Regions from separate parts of the Rhodoferax sp. GW822-FHT04A08 genome, predicted to be linked through region 1. Evidence: predicted binding sites of a transcription regulator. Region 1 holds the regulator's gene; each other region holds the start of a gene.
What was found. Region 1 encodes FNR, which switches genes on or off when oxygen is low (the NO sensors DNR and NnrR bind a similar motif). Its sites were predicted from a motif close to TTGATNNNNATCAA; they were not measured.
Positions count from the first base shown of each region.

Region 2: the regulator FNR is predicted to act here: its motif matches at 1,785-1,798, upstream of AC1RMF_RS08005 (cation-translocating P-type ATPase).
Region 3: the regulator FNR is predicted to act here: its motif matches at 1,908-1,921, upstream of AC1RMF_RS11355 (DUF3149 domain-containing protein).

Region 1 is NZ_JBXAMW010000001.1:768,200-771,475, reverse strand. It holds gene hemN (oxygen-independent coproporphyrinogen III oxidase) at 1-995, opposite strand, end outside; gene fnr (fumarate/nitrate reduction transcriptional regulator Fnr) at 1,204-1,923, shown strand; gene AC1RMF_RS03600 (FixH family protein) at 1,931-2,206, opposite strand; gene ccoP (cytochrome-c oxidase, cbb3-type subunit III) at 2,306-3,220, opposite strand; gene AC1RMF_RS03590 (cbb3-type cytochrome oxidase subunit 3) at 3,242-3,276, opposite strand, start outside.
Region 2 is NZ_JBXAMW010000003.1:177,244-180,519, reverse strand. It holds gene AC1RMF_RS08005 (cation-translocating P-type ATPase) at 1-1,717, opposite strand, end outside; gene AC1RMF_RS08000 (glycosyltransferase family 4 protein) at 1,940-3,166, shown strand; gene asd (archaetidylserine decarboxylase) at 3,110-3,276, opposite strand, start outside.
Region 3 is NZ_JBXAMW010000004.1:353,337-356,612, reverse strand. It holds gene AC1RMF_RS11370 (cupin domain-containing protein) at 1-198, opposite strand, end outside; gene AC1RMF_RS11365 (DUF1924 domain-containing protein) at 387-785, shown strand; gene AC1RMF_RS11360 (Crp/Fnr family transcriptional regulator) at 902-1,606, shown strand; gene AC1RMF_RS11355 (DUF3149 domain-containing protein) at 1,619-1,762, opposite strand; gene pstS (phosphate ABC transporter substrate-binding protein PstS) at 1,957-3,000, shown strand; gene AC1RMF_RS11345 (NAD(P)/FAD-dependent oxidoreductase) at 3,005-3,276, opposite strand, start outside.

The DNA of each region.
Region 1 (3,276 bases):
CCCAGGGCGATCAGATCGCAATCGGGCTGCGTGCTGTAGCCCTGGAAGTTGCGATGCAAACGTCCCTGGCGCTTAGCCACGGCCAGCGCGTCGTCCGGCAAGGCGAAATGGTCCATGCCCACATAGACGTAGCCGGCCTCCATCAGTGCGGCCATGGAACGCGACAGCATGGAAATCTTGGAGCCGCCGCTCGGTATCTCGGCAATGTTGATGCGGCGCTGCGGTTTGAAGCGTTCCGGCAGATGGGCGTAGGCGTACAAAGCGATGCGATCCGGACGCAGCTCGATGATCTGGGCAATGGTCCGCTCAATCGACTCAGGGCTTTGCTTGGGCAGGCCGTAGATGAGATCTACATTGATGGATTCAAACCCACGGCTGCGCGCATCTGCCACCAAGGAGAAGACCTGCTCGGCTGGCTGCACACGGTGCACGGCCTTCTGGACCGCAGGGTCAAAATCCTGCACGCCGAAGCTCAGGCGGTTGAAGCCCAGCTCGGCCAGGGTATCCAGCCGCTTGGCATCGATGGTGCGGGGATCTATTTCAATGGAATATTCCCCACCGGGGACAAAGGTGAAATTGCGCTTGAGCATCGCCATGACGGCGCGAAGCTCATCGTCGCTCAGAAAGGTGGGGCTGCCTCCGCCCAGGTGCAACTGACTTACGGACTGTGCAGTTCCAATCAACTGGGTATGCAAAGCCACCTCTTTTTCCAGGTAGGTCAGGTATTCGGCAGCCTTTTCGTGGTGCTTGGTGATGATCTTGTTGCATGCGCAGTAATAGCACAGCGACTCGCAGAATGGGATATGTATGTAAAGCGAAAGCGGCAACGCCAAAGCAGCAGGCCCGCTGCGGCGTTGTGTCAGTGCCTGAGAATAATCTTCTGCATTGAAGGCCTCAACGAAGCGGTCGGCGGTAGGATACGAGGTGTAGCGCGGGCCGGAAACGTCGTATTGGCGCAGCAAGTCTTCGGTGACGGGGGATACGACAGAATTCATAGGTACTCCAGGACATATCCCCGACAATGTGCCTGAAGATGCAAACAGATAGTTTGATGTGAATCAAGGTCTCGAATACATGACATTTCGAAATTTAGGTTCATAATTGATTTGGATCAGGTGAGATAAGGAAGAACACATGAACGCATATCTACCGGATGAAGCCCATCCCGCGATTTCCATCAGGCCGGCGGGCAACGTGGTTGAAATGAGTGCCCACGGCATCAAGGTCGCTTGTTCCAACTGCAATCTGCGTGAACTGTGTATGCCCTTGGGGCTGACCCCTTCCGAATTGGAGCGTATTGACGAAGTGGTGGGCAGTCGCCGCAAAGTCAAGCGCGGCGCCACACTGTTTCGCAATGGCGAGAGATTCACCAGCCTGTATGCGATCCGCACAGGTTTCTTCAAGACCTGCGTTGCCTCCGAAGATGGCCGCGACCAAGTGACGGGTTTTCAGATGGCAGGCGAAATTGTTGGCCTGGACGGCATCGTCCAGGAGCACCACACCTGCGACGCCGTAGCACTGGAAGACGCAGAAGTGTGCGTCATGCCGTTTGAGAAAATCGAGGAACTGTCGCGCGAGGTTTCAGCACTGCAGCGCCACGTGCACAAAATTCTGAGCCGGGAAATCGTGCGCGAAAATGGCGTGATGCTTCTGCTCGGAAGTATGCGCGCTGAAGAACGCCTGGCGGCGTTCCTGCTCAACCTGGTGCAGCGTCTGCACGCTCGCGGATTCTCTCAATCGGAGCTGGTCCTGCGCATGACGCGTGAAGAAATTGGCAGCTACCTGGGCCTCAAGCTGGAGACGGTCAGCCGCACCTTCTCCAAGTTCGTCGAAGAAAACATCGTCGAGGTCAAACAACGCCACGTCCGCATTCTGAACACGGACGCGCTGCGTGAAATCGTCAACCCGAAGGTTTGCAGCTAAGTAGCGTTCAGGGGGCGTCCACGGGCTTGGGGACGCCAGTAGCTGCGTGATTTCTTGCAGCCATCGCAGGTGCGGCACTGGACGGTGTACCACCTAGCGTCTTGTTGATTTCCAGTCCCTTCTGGTAGTAGTTTTCATCCGTTACAGGATCTGGTCGGCTGATGGCCAGATACAGCGTGATAAAACTTGCCACAACAACGATGGCAGGACCTGCCACAACCATCCATACGTGACCGAACTTCCACCATGGTTGGGCTTCTGGTGCATTGGCGAGCTGACTCATATCGGTTCCTTGCATTCAATACTTGAAAGAGAAAACCCCGGCAGGACTTCGAGTCAGGACTCGAAACACTGCCAGGGTAGAAGCTGCTACTGAGTCGACTTACTGCTGAGCAGTGCCCAGGTTGGACAGACCCCAGACATAAGAAGCCACAACATGGATCTGCTCAGGACTGAGCTTATTTTCCTGGGCGGGCATGATGTTGGTCTTGCCGTTGGTGATCATGTTGATGATGGCCTGCTCACCAAAACCGTGCAACCAGATGTTGTCGGTCAGGTTGGCAGAGCCCACCGCTTGCATACCCTTACCGTCTGGGCCGTGGCATGCAGCGCACACACCGAACTTTTCCTTGCCCAGGTTGGCACGCACGGAGTCGTGCGGGCTGCCAGACAGGCTCAGCACATAGTTGGCAACATTCTTGACGTCGTCAGAAGTGCCCACTGCGGCTGCCATCGAAGGCATGTTGCCAACACGGCCCTTGGTGATGGTTTCCACGATTTTCTCGGGTGTGCCACCATGGAGCCAATCATTGTCAGTCAGGTTGGGGAAGCCCTTGCCGCCACGCGCATCGGAGCCATGGCACTGCGAGCAGTTGTTCATGAACAGACGCTCACCAATGGCATGTGCCTGAGGATCCTTGGCAACGTCTTCCACCTTCATGGCCATGAACTTGGCGTAGATAGGCGCCACTTCAGCATTGCCCTTGGCAACCTCGGCGTCATACTGTCCATGCGACGTCCAGCCGGAGCTGCCAGGAGAGCTGCCCAGACCGGGGTACAGAGACAGGTACACGGCTGCAAAGATGATGGTGATGACGAACAGGCCCACCCACCAGCGTGGCAGGGGGTTGTTCATTTCACGCAGGTCGCCGTCCCACACGTGTCCGGTGGTGTTGTCGTGGGAGGTCATTGCCTTGGCTTTACCACTGAACCACAGCAGCAACACGCAGGCCGCTATGGAAAAAATAGTAATGCCAGCCACATACACGGACCAAAAATTACTTACAAAGTCACTCATGATGAATCCTATTGGGGTAGATCAGTCTTGCTGAAAGGGCAAATTGGCTGCTTCAG
Region 2 (3,276 bases), on a different contig from region 1:
GCAAGCTGACCAAGCGCAACTTATGGTGGGGTGCCAAGCGCGCGCAGATGTCCACCTGCTGCAGGCGCGCTTTCAGGGCCTCGTCTTGCAGGCTCTCGATCTCTGTGCCGGTGATGACTTCCGGACGTTGCGACAGCCCGACCAATTTGGCTATGGCCAGTGCCGTGGCAGGATGGTCTCCGGTCATCATGATGACGCGGATGCCGGCTTGCCTGCACTCGCCCAACGCGGCAGCGACTTCGGGCCGAGGTGGATCGGCTAGGCCAATGAGGCCCAGAAACTCGAAGTCGAAATCATGCTGGCTGGTCGGGTGCACATGCTCCGGTGTGGCACTGTCCCAGCGACCGCAGGCCACGCCCAGCACCCGCAGTCCGCGCTGGGCCATGGCCTCTACCTGCAGGCGAATTGCATCGCGCCGCGCCGGCTCCAGATGGCACAAATCGGCCACAGCCTCGGGCGCGCCTTTGGTGGCCAGCAGATGCTGTTGCGGGTCTGCGTTGGTGAACACCCGCGTCATGGCCAGGATGTCCTGGGACAGGGGGTATTCCACTTCCGGCACATGGCCATCATGCACGTGCTCGGTGCCTTCCAGCCACTGGTGGCCGAACTGCTGGATGGCCTTTTCCATGGGGTCAAACGGGTCGCCCGGCGTGGCCAGCATGGCGAATTCAGTCAGCCGGTGAAACAGTTCGGGCATTTCCTGGGCGCCCTCGGGCGTGAAGTGCTGATCCTCCAGGGTCAGTTCGGCAACGGCCATACGGTTCTGGGTGAGCGTGCCCGTCTTGTCCACGGCCAGTACGGTGATGGCGCCCAGTGCCTCCACTGCACTGACACGGCGCGTCAGCACTTTCTGCTGTGCGATGCGCCAGGCACCCAGGGCGAGAAAGACGGTGAGGATGACCGGTATTTCTTCCGGCACGATGGCCATGGCCAGCGCAATGCCCGTGAGCAGACTCTCCAGCAGGGTGTGGCCGTCCCACAACCAGTTCAGGCCGATCTGCGTCGCGGCAAGACCGAATGCGCCCCAGCCCAGCCGGGTTACCAATGTGCGCGAACTTTGCTGCAAAGCCGAGACCGGTTCCACCGTGGCTGCCAGGTCGGCACCGATGCGCCCCACCGATGTCTGCTGCGCGATGGCAGTGACTTCGGCCCAGGCCATGCCGCGTGTGACCACGGTGCTGGCAAACAGGTTGGTGCTGCCATCCGGCAGTTTGGCAATGGGCACGGACTCGCCGGTCAGCAGCGATTCATCGACTTCCACCGAGCCCCTCAATAACTTGGCGTCCGCCGCAACGCGATCGCCCTCGAGCAGTACCAGCAGATCACCGCACACCACATCGCGCCCGGCAATGCGTTGTTCCTGTCCACTGCGGATGACCAGGGCACGCGGTGCCGACAGCTCGCGCAGGGACTCCAGCGCCCGTTGGGTCTTGCGTTCCTGCGCCAGGGTGATGCCAATCACCACCAGCACAAAACTCAGCAGGAAGATGGCTTCGGCCTTGTCACCCAGCGCCAGATAGATGGCGCCGCCTGCGAGCAACATCAGGAACATGGGTTCGGTCACCACGTCACGCACAATCGCCCAGGTCGACTTGGGCAGATTGCCCGGCAGCAGGTTGGGGCCGTCAGCCTCCAGGCGGCGACGCGCTTCCTCCGGACTGAGTCCGTCCAGGCGGGGTGCGTCCGTCATTGGGTCTGACTGCGGTTGTTGTTGCATATTCCTGCTCCTGCGGACCATCATAGGCAGACGGTTGGGCTCCATGTCCTGTTTCGGTCGACCTTCATTGACTTTAGGCAATTCAATGGTCGTTGTGTGGCCGCCAAAGACTTCAAACTGTCAAAAAAGCATCACCAAATTGCAGTGATTGATCTTTAGTCTAGCGGTGTGAAAACCACAGACGACCTCCTCATTGAGTCCTTCGCGGCGCGGCAGTCGAGTATGCGTATTGCCGTCGTGACGGAAACCTTTCCACCAGAAGTCAACGGCGTCGCCATGACGCTGGGGCGCATTGTGGAGGGACTGCTGAACCGTGGCCATGCCATTCAGGTTGTGCGGCCGCGCCAGGCACGCGAAGCCAACGATATGCGCGAAGGCCTGGACCAGGTGCTCTCCAAAGGCATACCGCTGCCCACCTATGGCGAGTTGCGCTTTGGTCTGCCCTCCAAGAGCCGTCTGGCCAAGCTGTGGGGCGAGCGCAGGCCGGACATCGTGCATGTGGTGACCGAGGGCCCGCTGGGCTGGTCCGCCGTGGCCGCAGCACGCAAGCTGCACCTGCCGCTGACCAGCTCGTTTCATACCAATTTCCATAGCTACTCGCAGCACTACGGCATGGGCATATTGAAGTCGCCCATCGAGAGCTATTTGCGCAAGCTGCATAACCGCACACAAGCCACCATGGTGCCCACGCGTGCCATGCTGCAGGAGCTCAAGGGCCGTGGCTACGACAACGTCACGCTGGTGTCGCGCGGCGTGGCCATTGAACTCTTCAAGCCCAGCCGCCGCTCTGAAGCCCTGCGTGCAAGCTGGGGCGTGCAGCCGGACGACCCGGTGGTGATTCTGGTGGGTCGCCTCGCCAAGGAAAAGAATGTGGGTCTGGTGGTTTCGGCCTTCCGTGCCATCCAGGCCAAGCAGCCGCGTGCCAAGCTGGTGTTTGTGGGCGATGGCCCCTTGCGCAAGACGCTGGAAGAGATGTGCCCGGACGCACACTTTGCCGGCATCCGCAAGGGCGAGGAGCTGGCGGCGCACTACGCATCGGGTGATCTGTTCCTGTTCCCCAGCCTCACCGAGACGTTTGGCAACGTGGTGCCCGAGGCGCTGGCCAGTGGTTTGGCCGTGGTGTCGTATGCCAATGCCGCCGCGCAGGAACTCATCATCCAGAACCACAACGGCATCCTGGTGCCCAATGGCGATGAGCTGGCCTTCGTGAACGCATCGGTGGAGTTGGCCATGGACCGAGCCCGGCAGCAGCAGATGCGTGAGGTCAGCCCGCGCAGCGTGGCCTATCTGGCCTGGGGCGCGGTGTGCGAGAGTTTTGAGGAAGTGCTGCGCGATGTGCTCGCACGGCATGAGCAGCAATTTGGCATGGTGGATGGCATCCACCTGCCCGGATCAATGGCTCCAGCGAAGGAGCGCCTGACCCATCCGCACGTGAGTCCCTTGCTCTAGTCCTTCGCACAGGGCAAACCCGGCGGGTGCCAGAACGATCACCGTAGACCCATGCTGGAACCAACCCATCTCTTGACCCTTGCCGAAGCTGGCGTTGCAGGCCATCGTCT
Region 3 (3,276 bases), on a different contig from region 1:
AACATAGATAGCCACGGCCGCAGAGTGGATATGCCAGGGACTCGCGGTGTTGGGTGCGAACTGCGAAGTGACCATGCGCACTTCTGTCCGGTCCTCCTGCATCTCCTTCAACAGAAATGCCGACGGCGGATCGGACGACTGTGCCAGCGCGTCAAACGCAATCAGACCCAGAAGACTCAGAGCAATAAAAATTCGCATACAAAAGGCAGCTGTACGGAAGTGGCGCACGAGTCTAATTCAGTGGTATTGCCTCCTGTTCGCTCTTTACATTTTTTCACTCGGAGGCAACGTAAAGACGTAGCTTGCGTAGCGGCGATTGAGCGTCGGCGAGATTAAGTTTGACTTAATTCTTGGCAACGTAGACTGGCCCATTCTCTGGAGCCAGAATGAACGCAACCATAGGACTTTTCACTGCAGCATTCCTGATTCTGCTCAGTCAGCACCTGCATGCCGAAGACACAACGCCGGCAAAGCAAGTAGATACGCTGGTGAGGCTTTCGGGCATCCGGCCGAATCCCGGCAGTGGGCATGACTTCTTTGTGTCCAAGCACGGACGGGAATGGTCATGCTCCAGTTGCCACACCACGGATCCCACGGGTCTGGGCAAGCACGTCAAGACCGGCAAGGTGATTCAGCCCATGGCACCGGCAGCCAATCCAAGCCGCTTTACCGATGTCACCAAGACGGAAAAATGGTTCCGCAGAAATTGCAACGATGTGATCGGGCGGGAATGCACGCCCGAAGAAAAGGCCGATGTCCTGACGTGGCTCTTGAGCCTGAAGTAGCAGACCGCCATGCGCGGCAACCTGTTGAAGATCAAACCCATCTGATCGGAAGTCGATAGCATCTGGACCAGGGAATCGGCGCGCCCGCCATTCCGTTAGTCAAAGAAGGTCTATTTGTGATTCCCATCAAAACCGCATCTGCCTGGCGAGGAACATCGGACTGCCGCAACTGTGCAATCAGGGAGATGGTCCTGTTTGCAGATTTGGATGAATCCGATTTCTCGAAGATTCACGCCCCGATTGATGATCTGGAATATGCGGTGGATTCGGTGCTGCTGCAGGAAGGAGACCGCGCGCCAGGTCTCTTTACCGTGAGATCGGGAATGTTCAAGCTGGTGCGAACGACCAGCGACGGCCGCGAACGCATCGTGCGGGTAATGCGCCAGGGGGATGTCATTGGTCTGGAAGCGCTGGTGCACGGCAAGATCGACACGAGCGTTGTCGCCTTGACCGCTGCATCCGTCTGCCGGATACCGCTGGAAATCATTCAGTCGCTGGCCGTGCAGTCCCCGCGCCTGCATCAGAGTCTGATGCGCAAGTGGTCCCACAATCAAAAGGAAGCGGAGGACTGGTTGGCAGACCTGAATTACGGCACTGCCCGCCAGCGCGTTGTCAATTTCATTCTGAAAATGCGAAGCCCCACCGACATGCAGCTCGTCACGCTCTTCAGTCGGGAAGACATCGGGGCGATGGTCGATTTGAAGATGGAAACCGTCAGCAGGGAAGTCAGTCAGCTTGTGCGCAACAAAGTTCTGGAACCACTGGACAAGCAGGGCCGTACCTACCGCATCATCAACCTCGCCGGCTTGTCGACTGACTGATTGCACGACCCGCTATTTTTCGTTGTTGCGGGCGGCCTCGTTCACTTTATGCTTGAAGTACCAGAGGAAGAAAACCGCCATCCCCAGCATGAAGCCAATGCCGCTGATGCTCATGATTCCGTAGTCGGTGGTGAACAGATCTGTTAGCAATTTCATGTCAATCCCCTTAAAGGTGTGACACGAGTGTCCCTGCCGACCTGGTGACGTCGATTGATATTTATCACCCGACACCTGCCATTTTTTGGGATGCTTTGACGCAGGTTACTTAAGCAGAACTTAATGCGCCGCCGTTGTCACTGAATTGACATACATGAAAACTACCTTCGGGTTCCCTTTACTCAGGTGTTCTCATGAATCTCACATTCAAAAAAATATCGGTTGTCGCCGCATCGCTGTCGACCCTTTGCGCTGGTGGTCATGCATTCGCGCAGGAAGTCACAGGCGCTGGCGCCAGCTTCCCTGCACCGGTCTATGCCAAATGGGCTTCCGACTACAACAAGGCCACGGGCGTAAAGGTCAATTACCAGTCCATCGGCTCGGGCGGCGGCATCAAGCAGATTGACTCCAAGACCGTGGACTTCGGCGCCTCCGACATGCCGCTCACGGACGACGTCCTCAAGTCGAAAGGCCAGCTGCAGTTCCCCACGGTCATGGGTGGGGTGGTGCCTGTCATCAACATCAAGGGGCTTGAGCCCGGCCAGATGAAGCTCACCGGCCCTGTGCTGGCCGATATTTTTCTGGGCAAGGTAGCCAAGTGGAACGACCCTGCCATCAAAGCCTTGAATCCCACGCTGGCACTGCCTGACACGGACATCGCGCAGGTGCGTCGCGCCGACGGCTCCGGCACCACCTTCATCTTCACCAACTACCTGAGCAAGGTCAGCCCCGAATGGAAGAGCAAGGTGGGTGAAGGCACGGCGGTGAACTGGCCCATTGGTGCTGGCGGCAAGGGCAACGAAGGCGTTTCGGCCTTCGTCAACCGCATTCCCAATTCGATTGGTTATGTGGAATATTCCTACGTGAAGCAGAACAAGATGAACTACGCCATCCTGCAGAACGCGTCGGGCAATTTCGTCCATCCCGACGAGGCAGCCTTCAAGGCGGCCGCTGCCGGCGCCGATTGGAGCAAGTCGTTCTACCAGATCCTCACCAATGAGCCAGGCAAGGAAGCCTGGCCCATCAGCGGAGCCACCTTCATCCTGATGCACGAAAAGCAGGACAAGCCTGCCAATGCAGCCGAGGTGCTGAAGTTCTTCAACTGGGCCTACGCCAATGGCGGCAAGGCGGCCTCGGATCTGGATTACGTCCCGATGCCGGCCACCGTGGTGGCCGCCATTCAGAAGTCCTGGGGCGACATCAAGGACAACGCTGGCAAGCCCGTCGCCTTCAAGTGAAGCGCTAGCGCAGGTGATGCACCGCAGCCTGCCGATACACCGGCGTATCCAGGCCCTCAAAGCGGGCCTTGAGTTGCAGGGACAGAAACTGCGAGTAGTGCCGGCTCTGGTGCAGGTTGCCGCCGTGAATCCAGAGCTGCGGCTGGTTGGTGGGCTTCCACATGTTGCGAAGCTCGCCTTCCCATGGCCCAGGGTCCTTGGTGGTGCTGGAGCCCAGACCCCAGACCTTGCCGACGCGGTTGGCCACATCGGGTGAGACGATGTCGGCCAGGAACT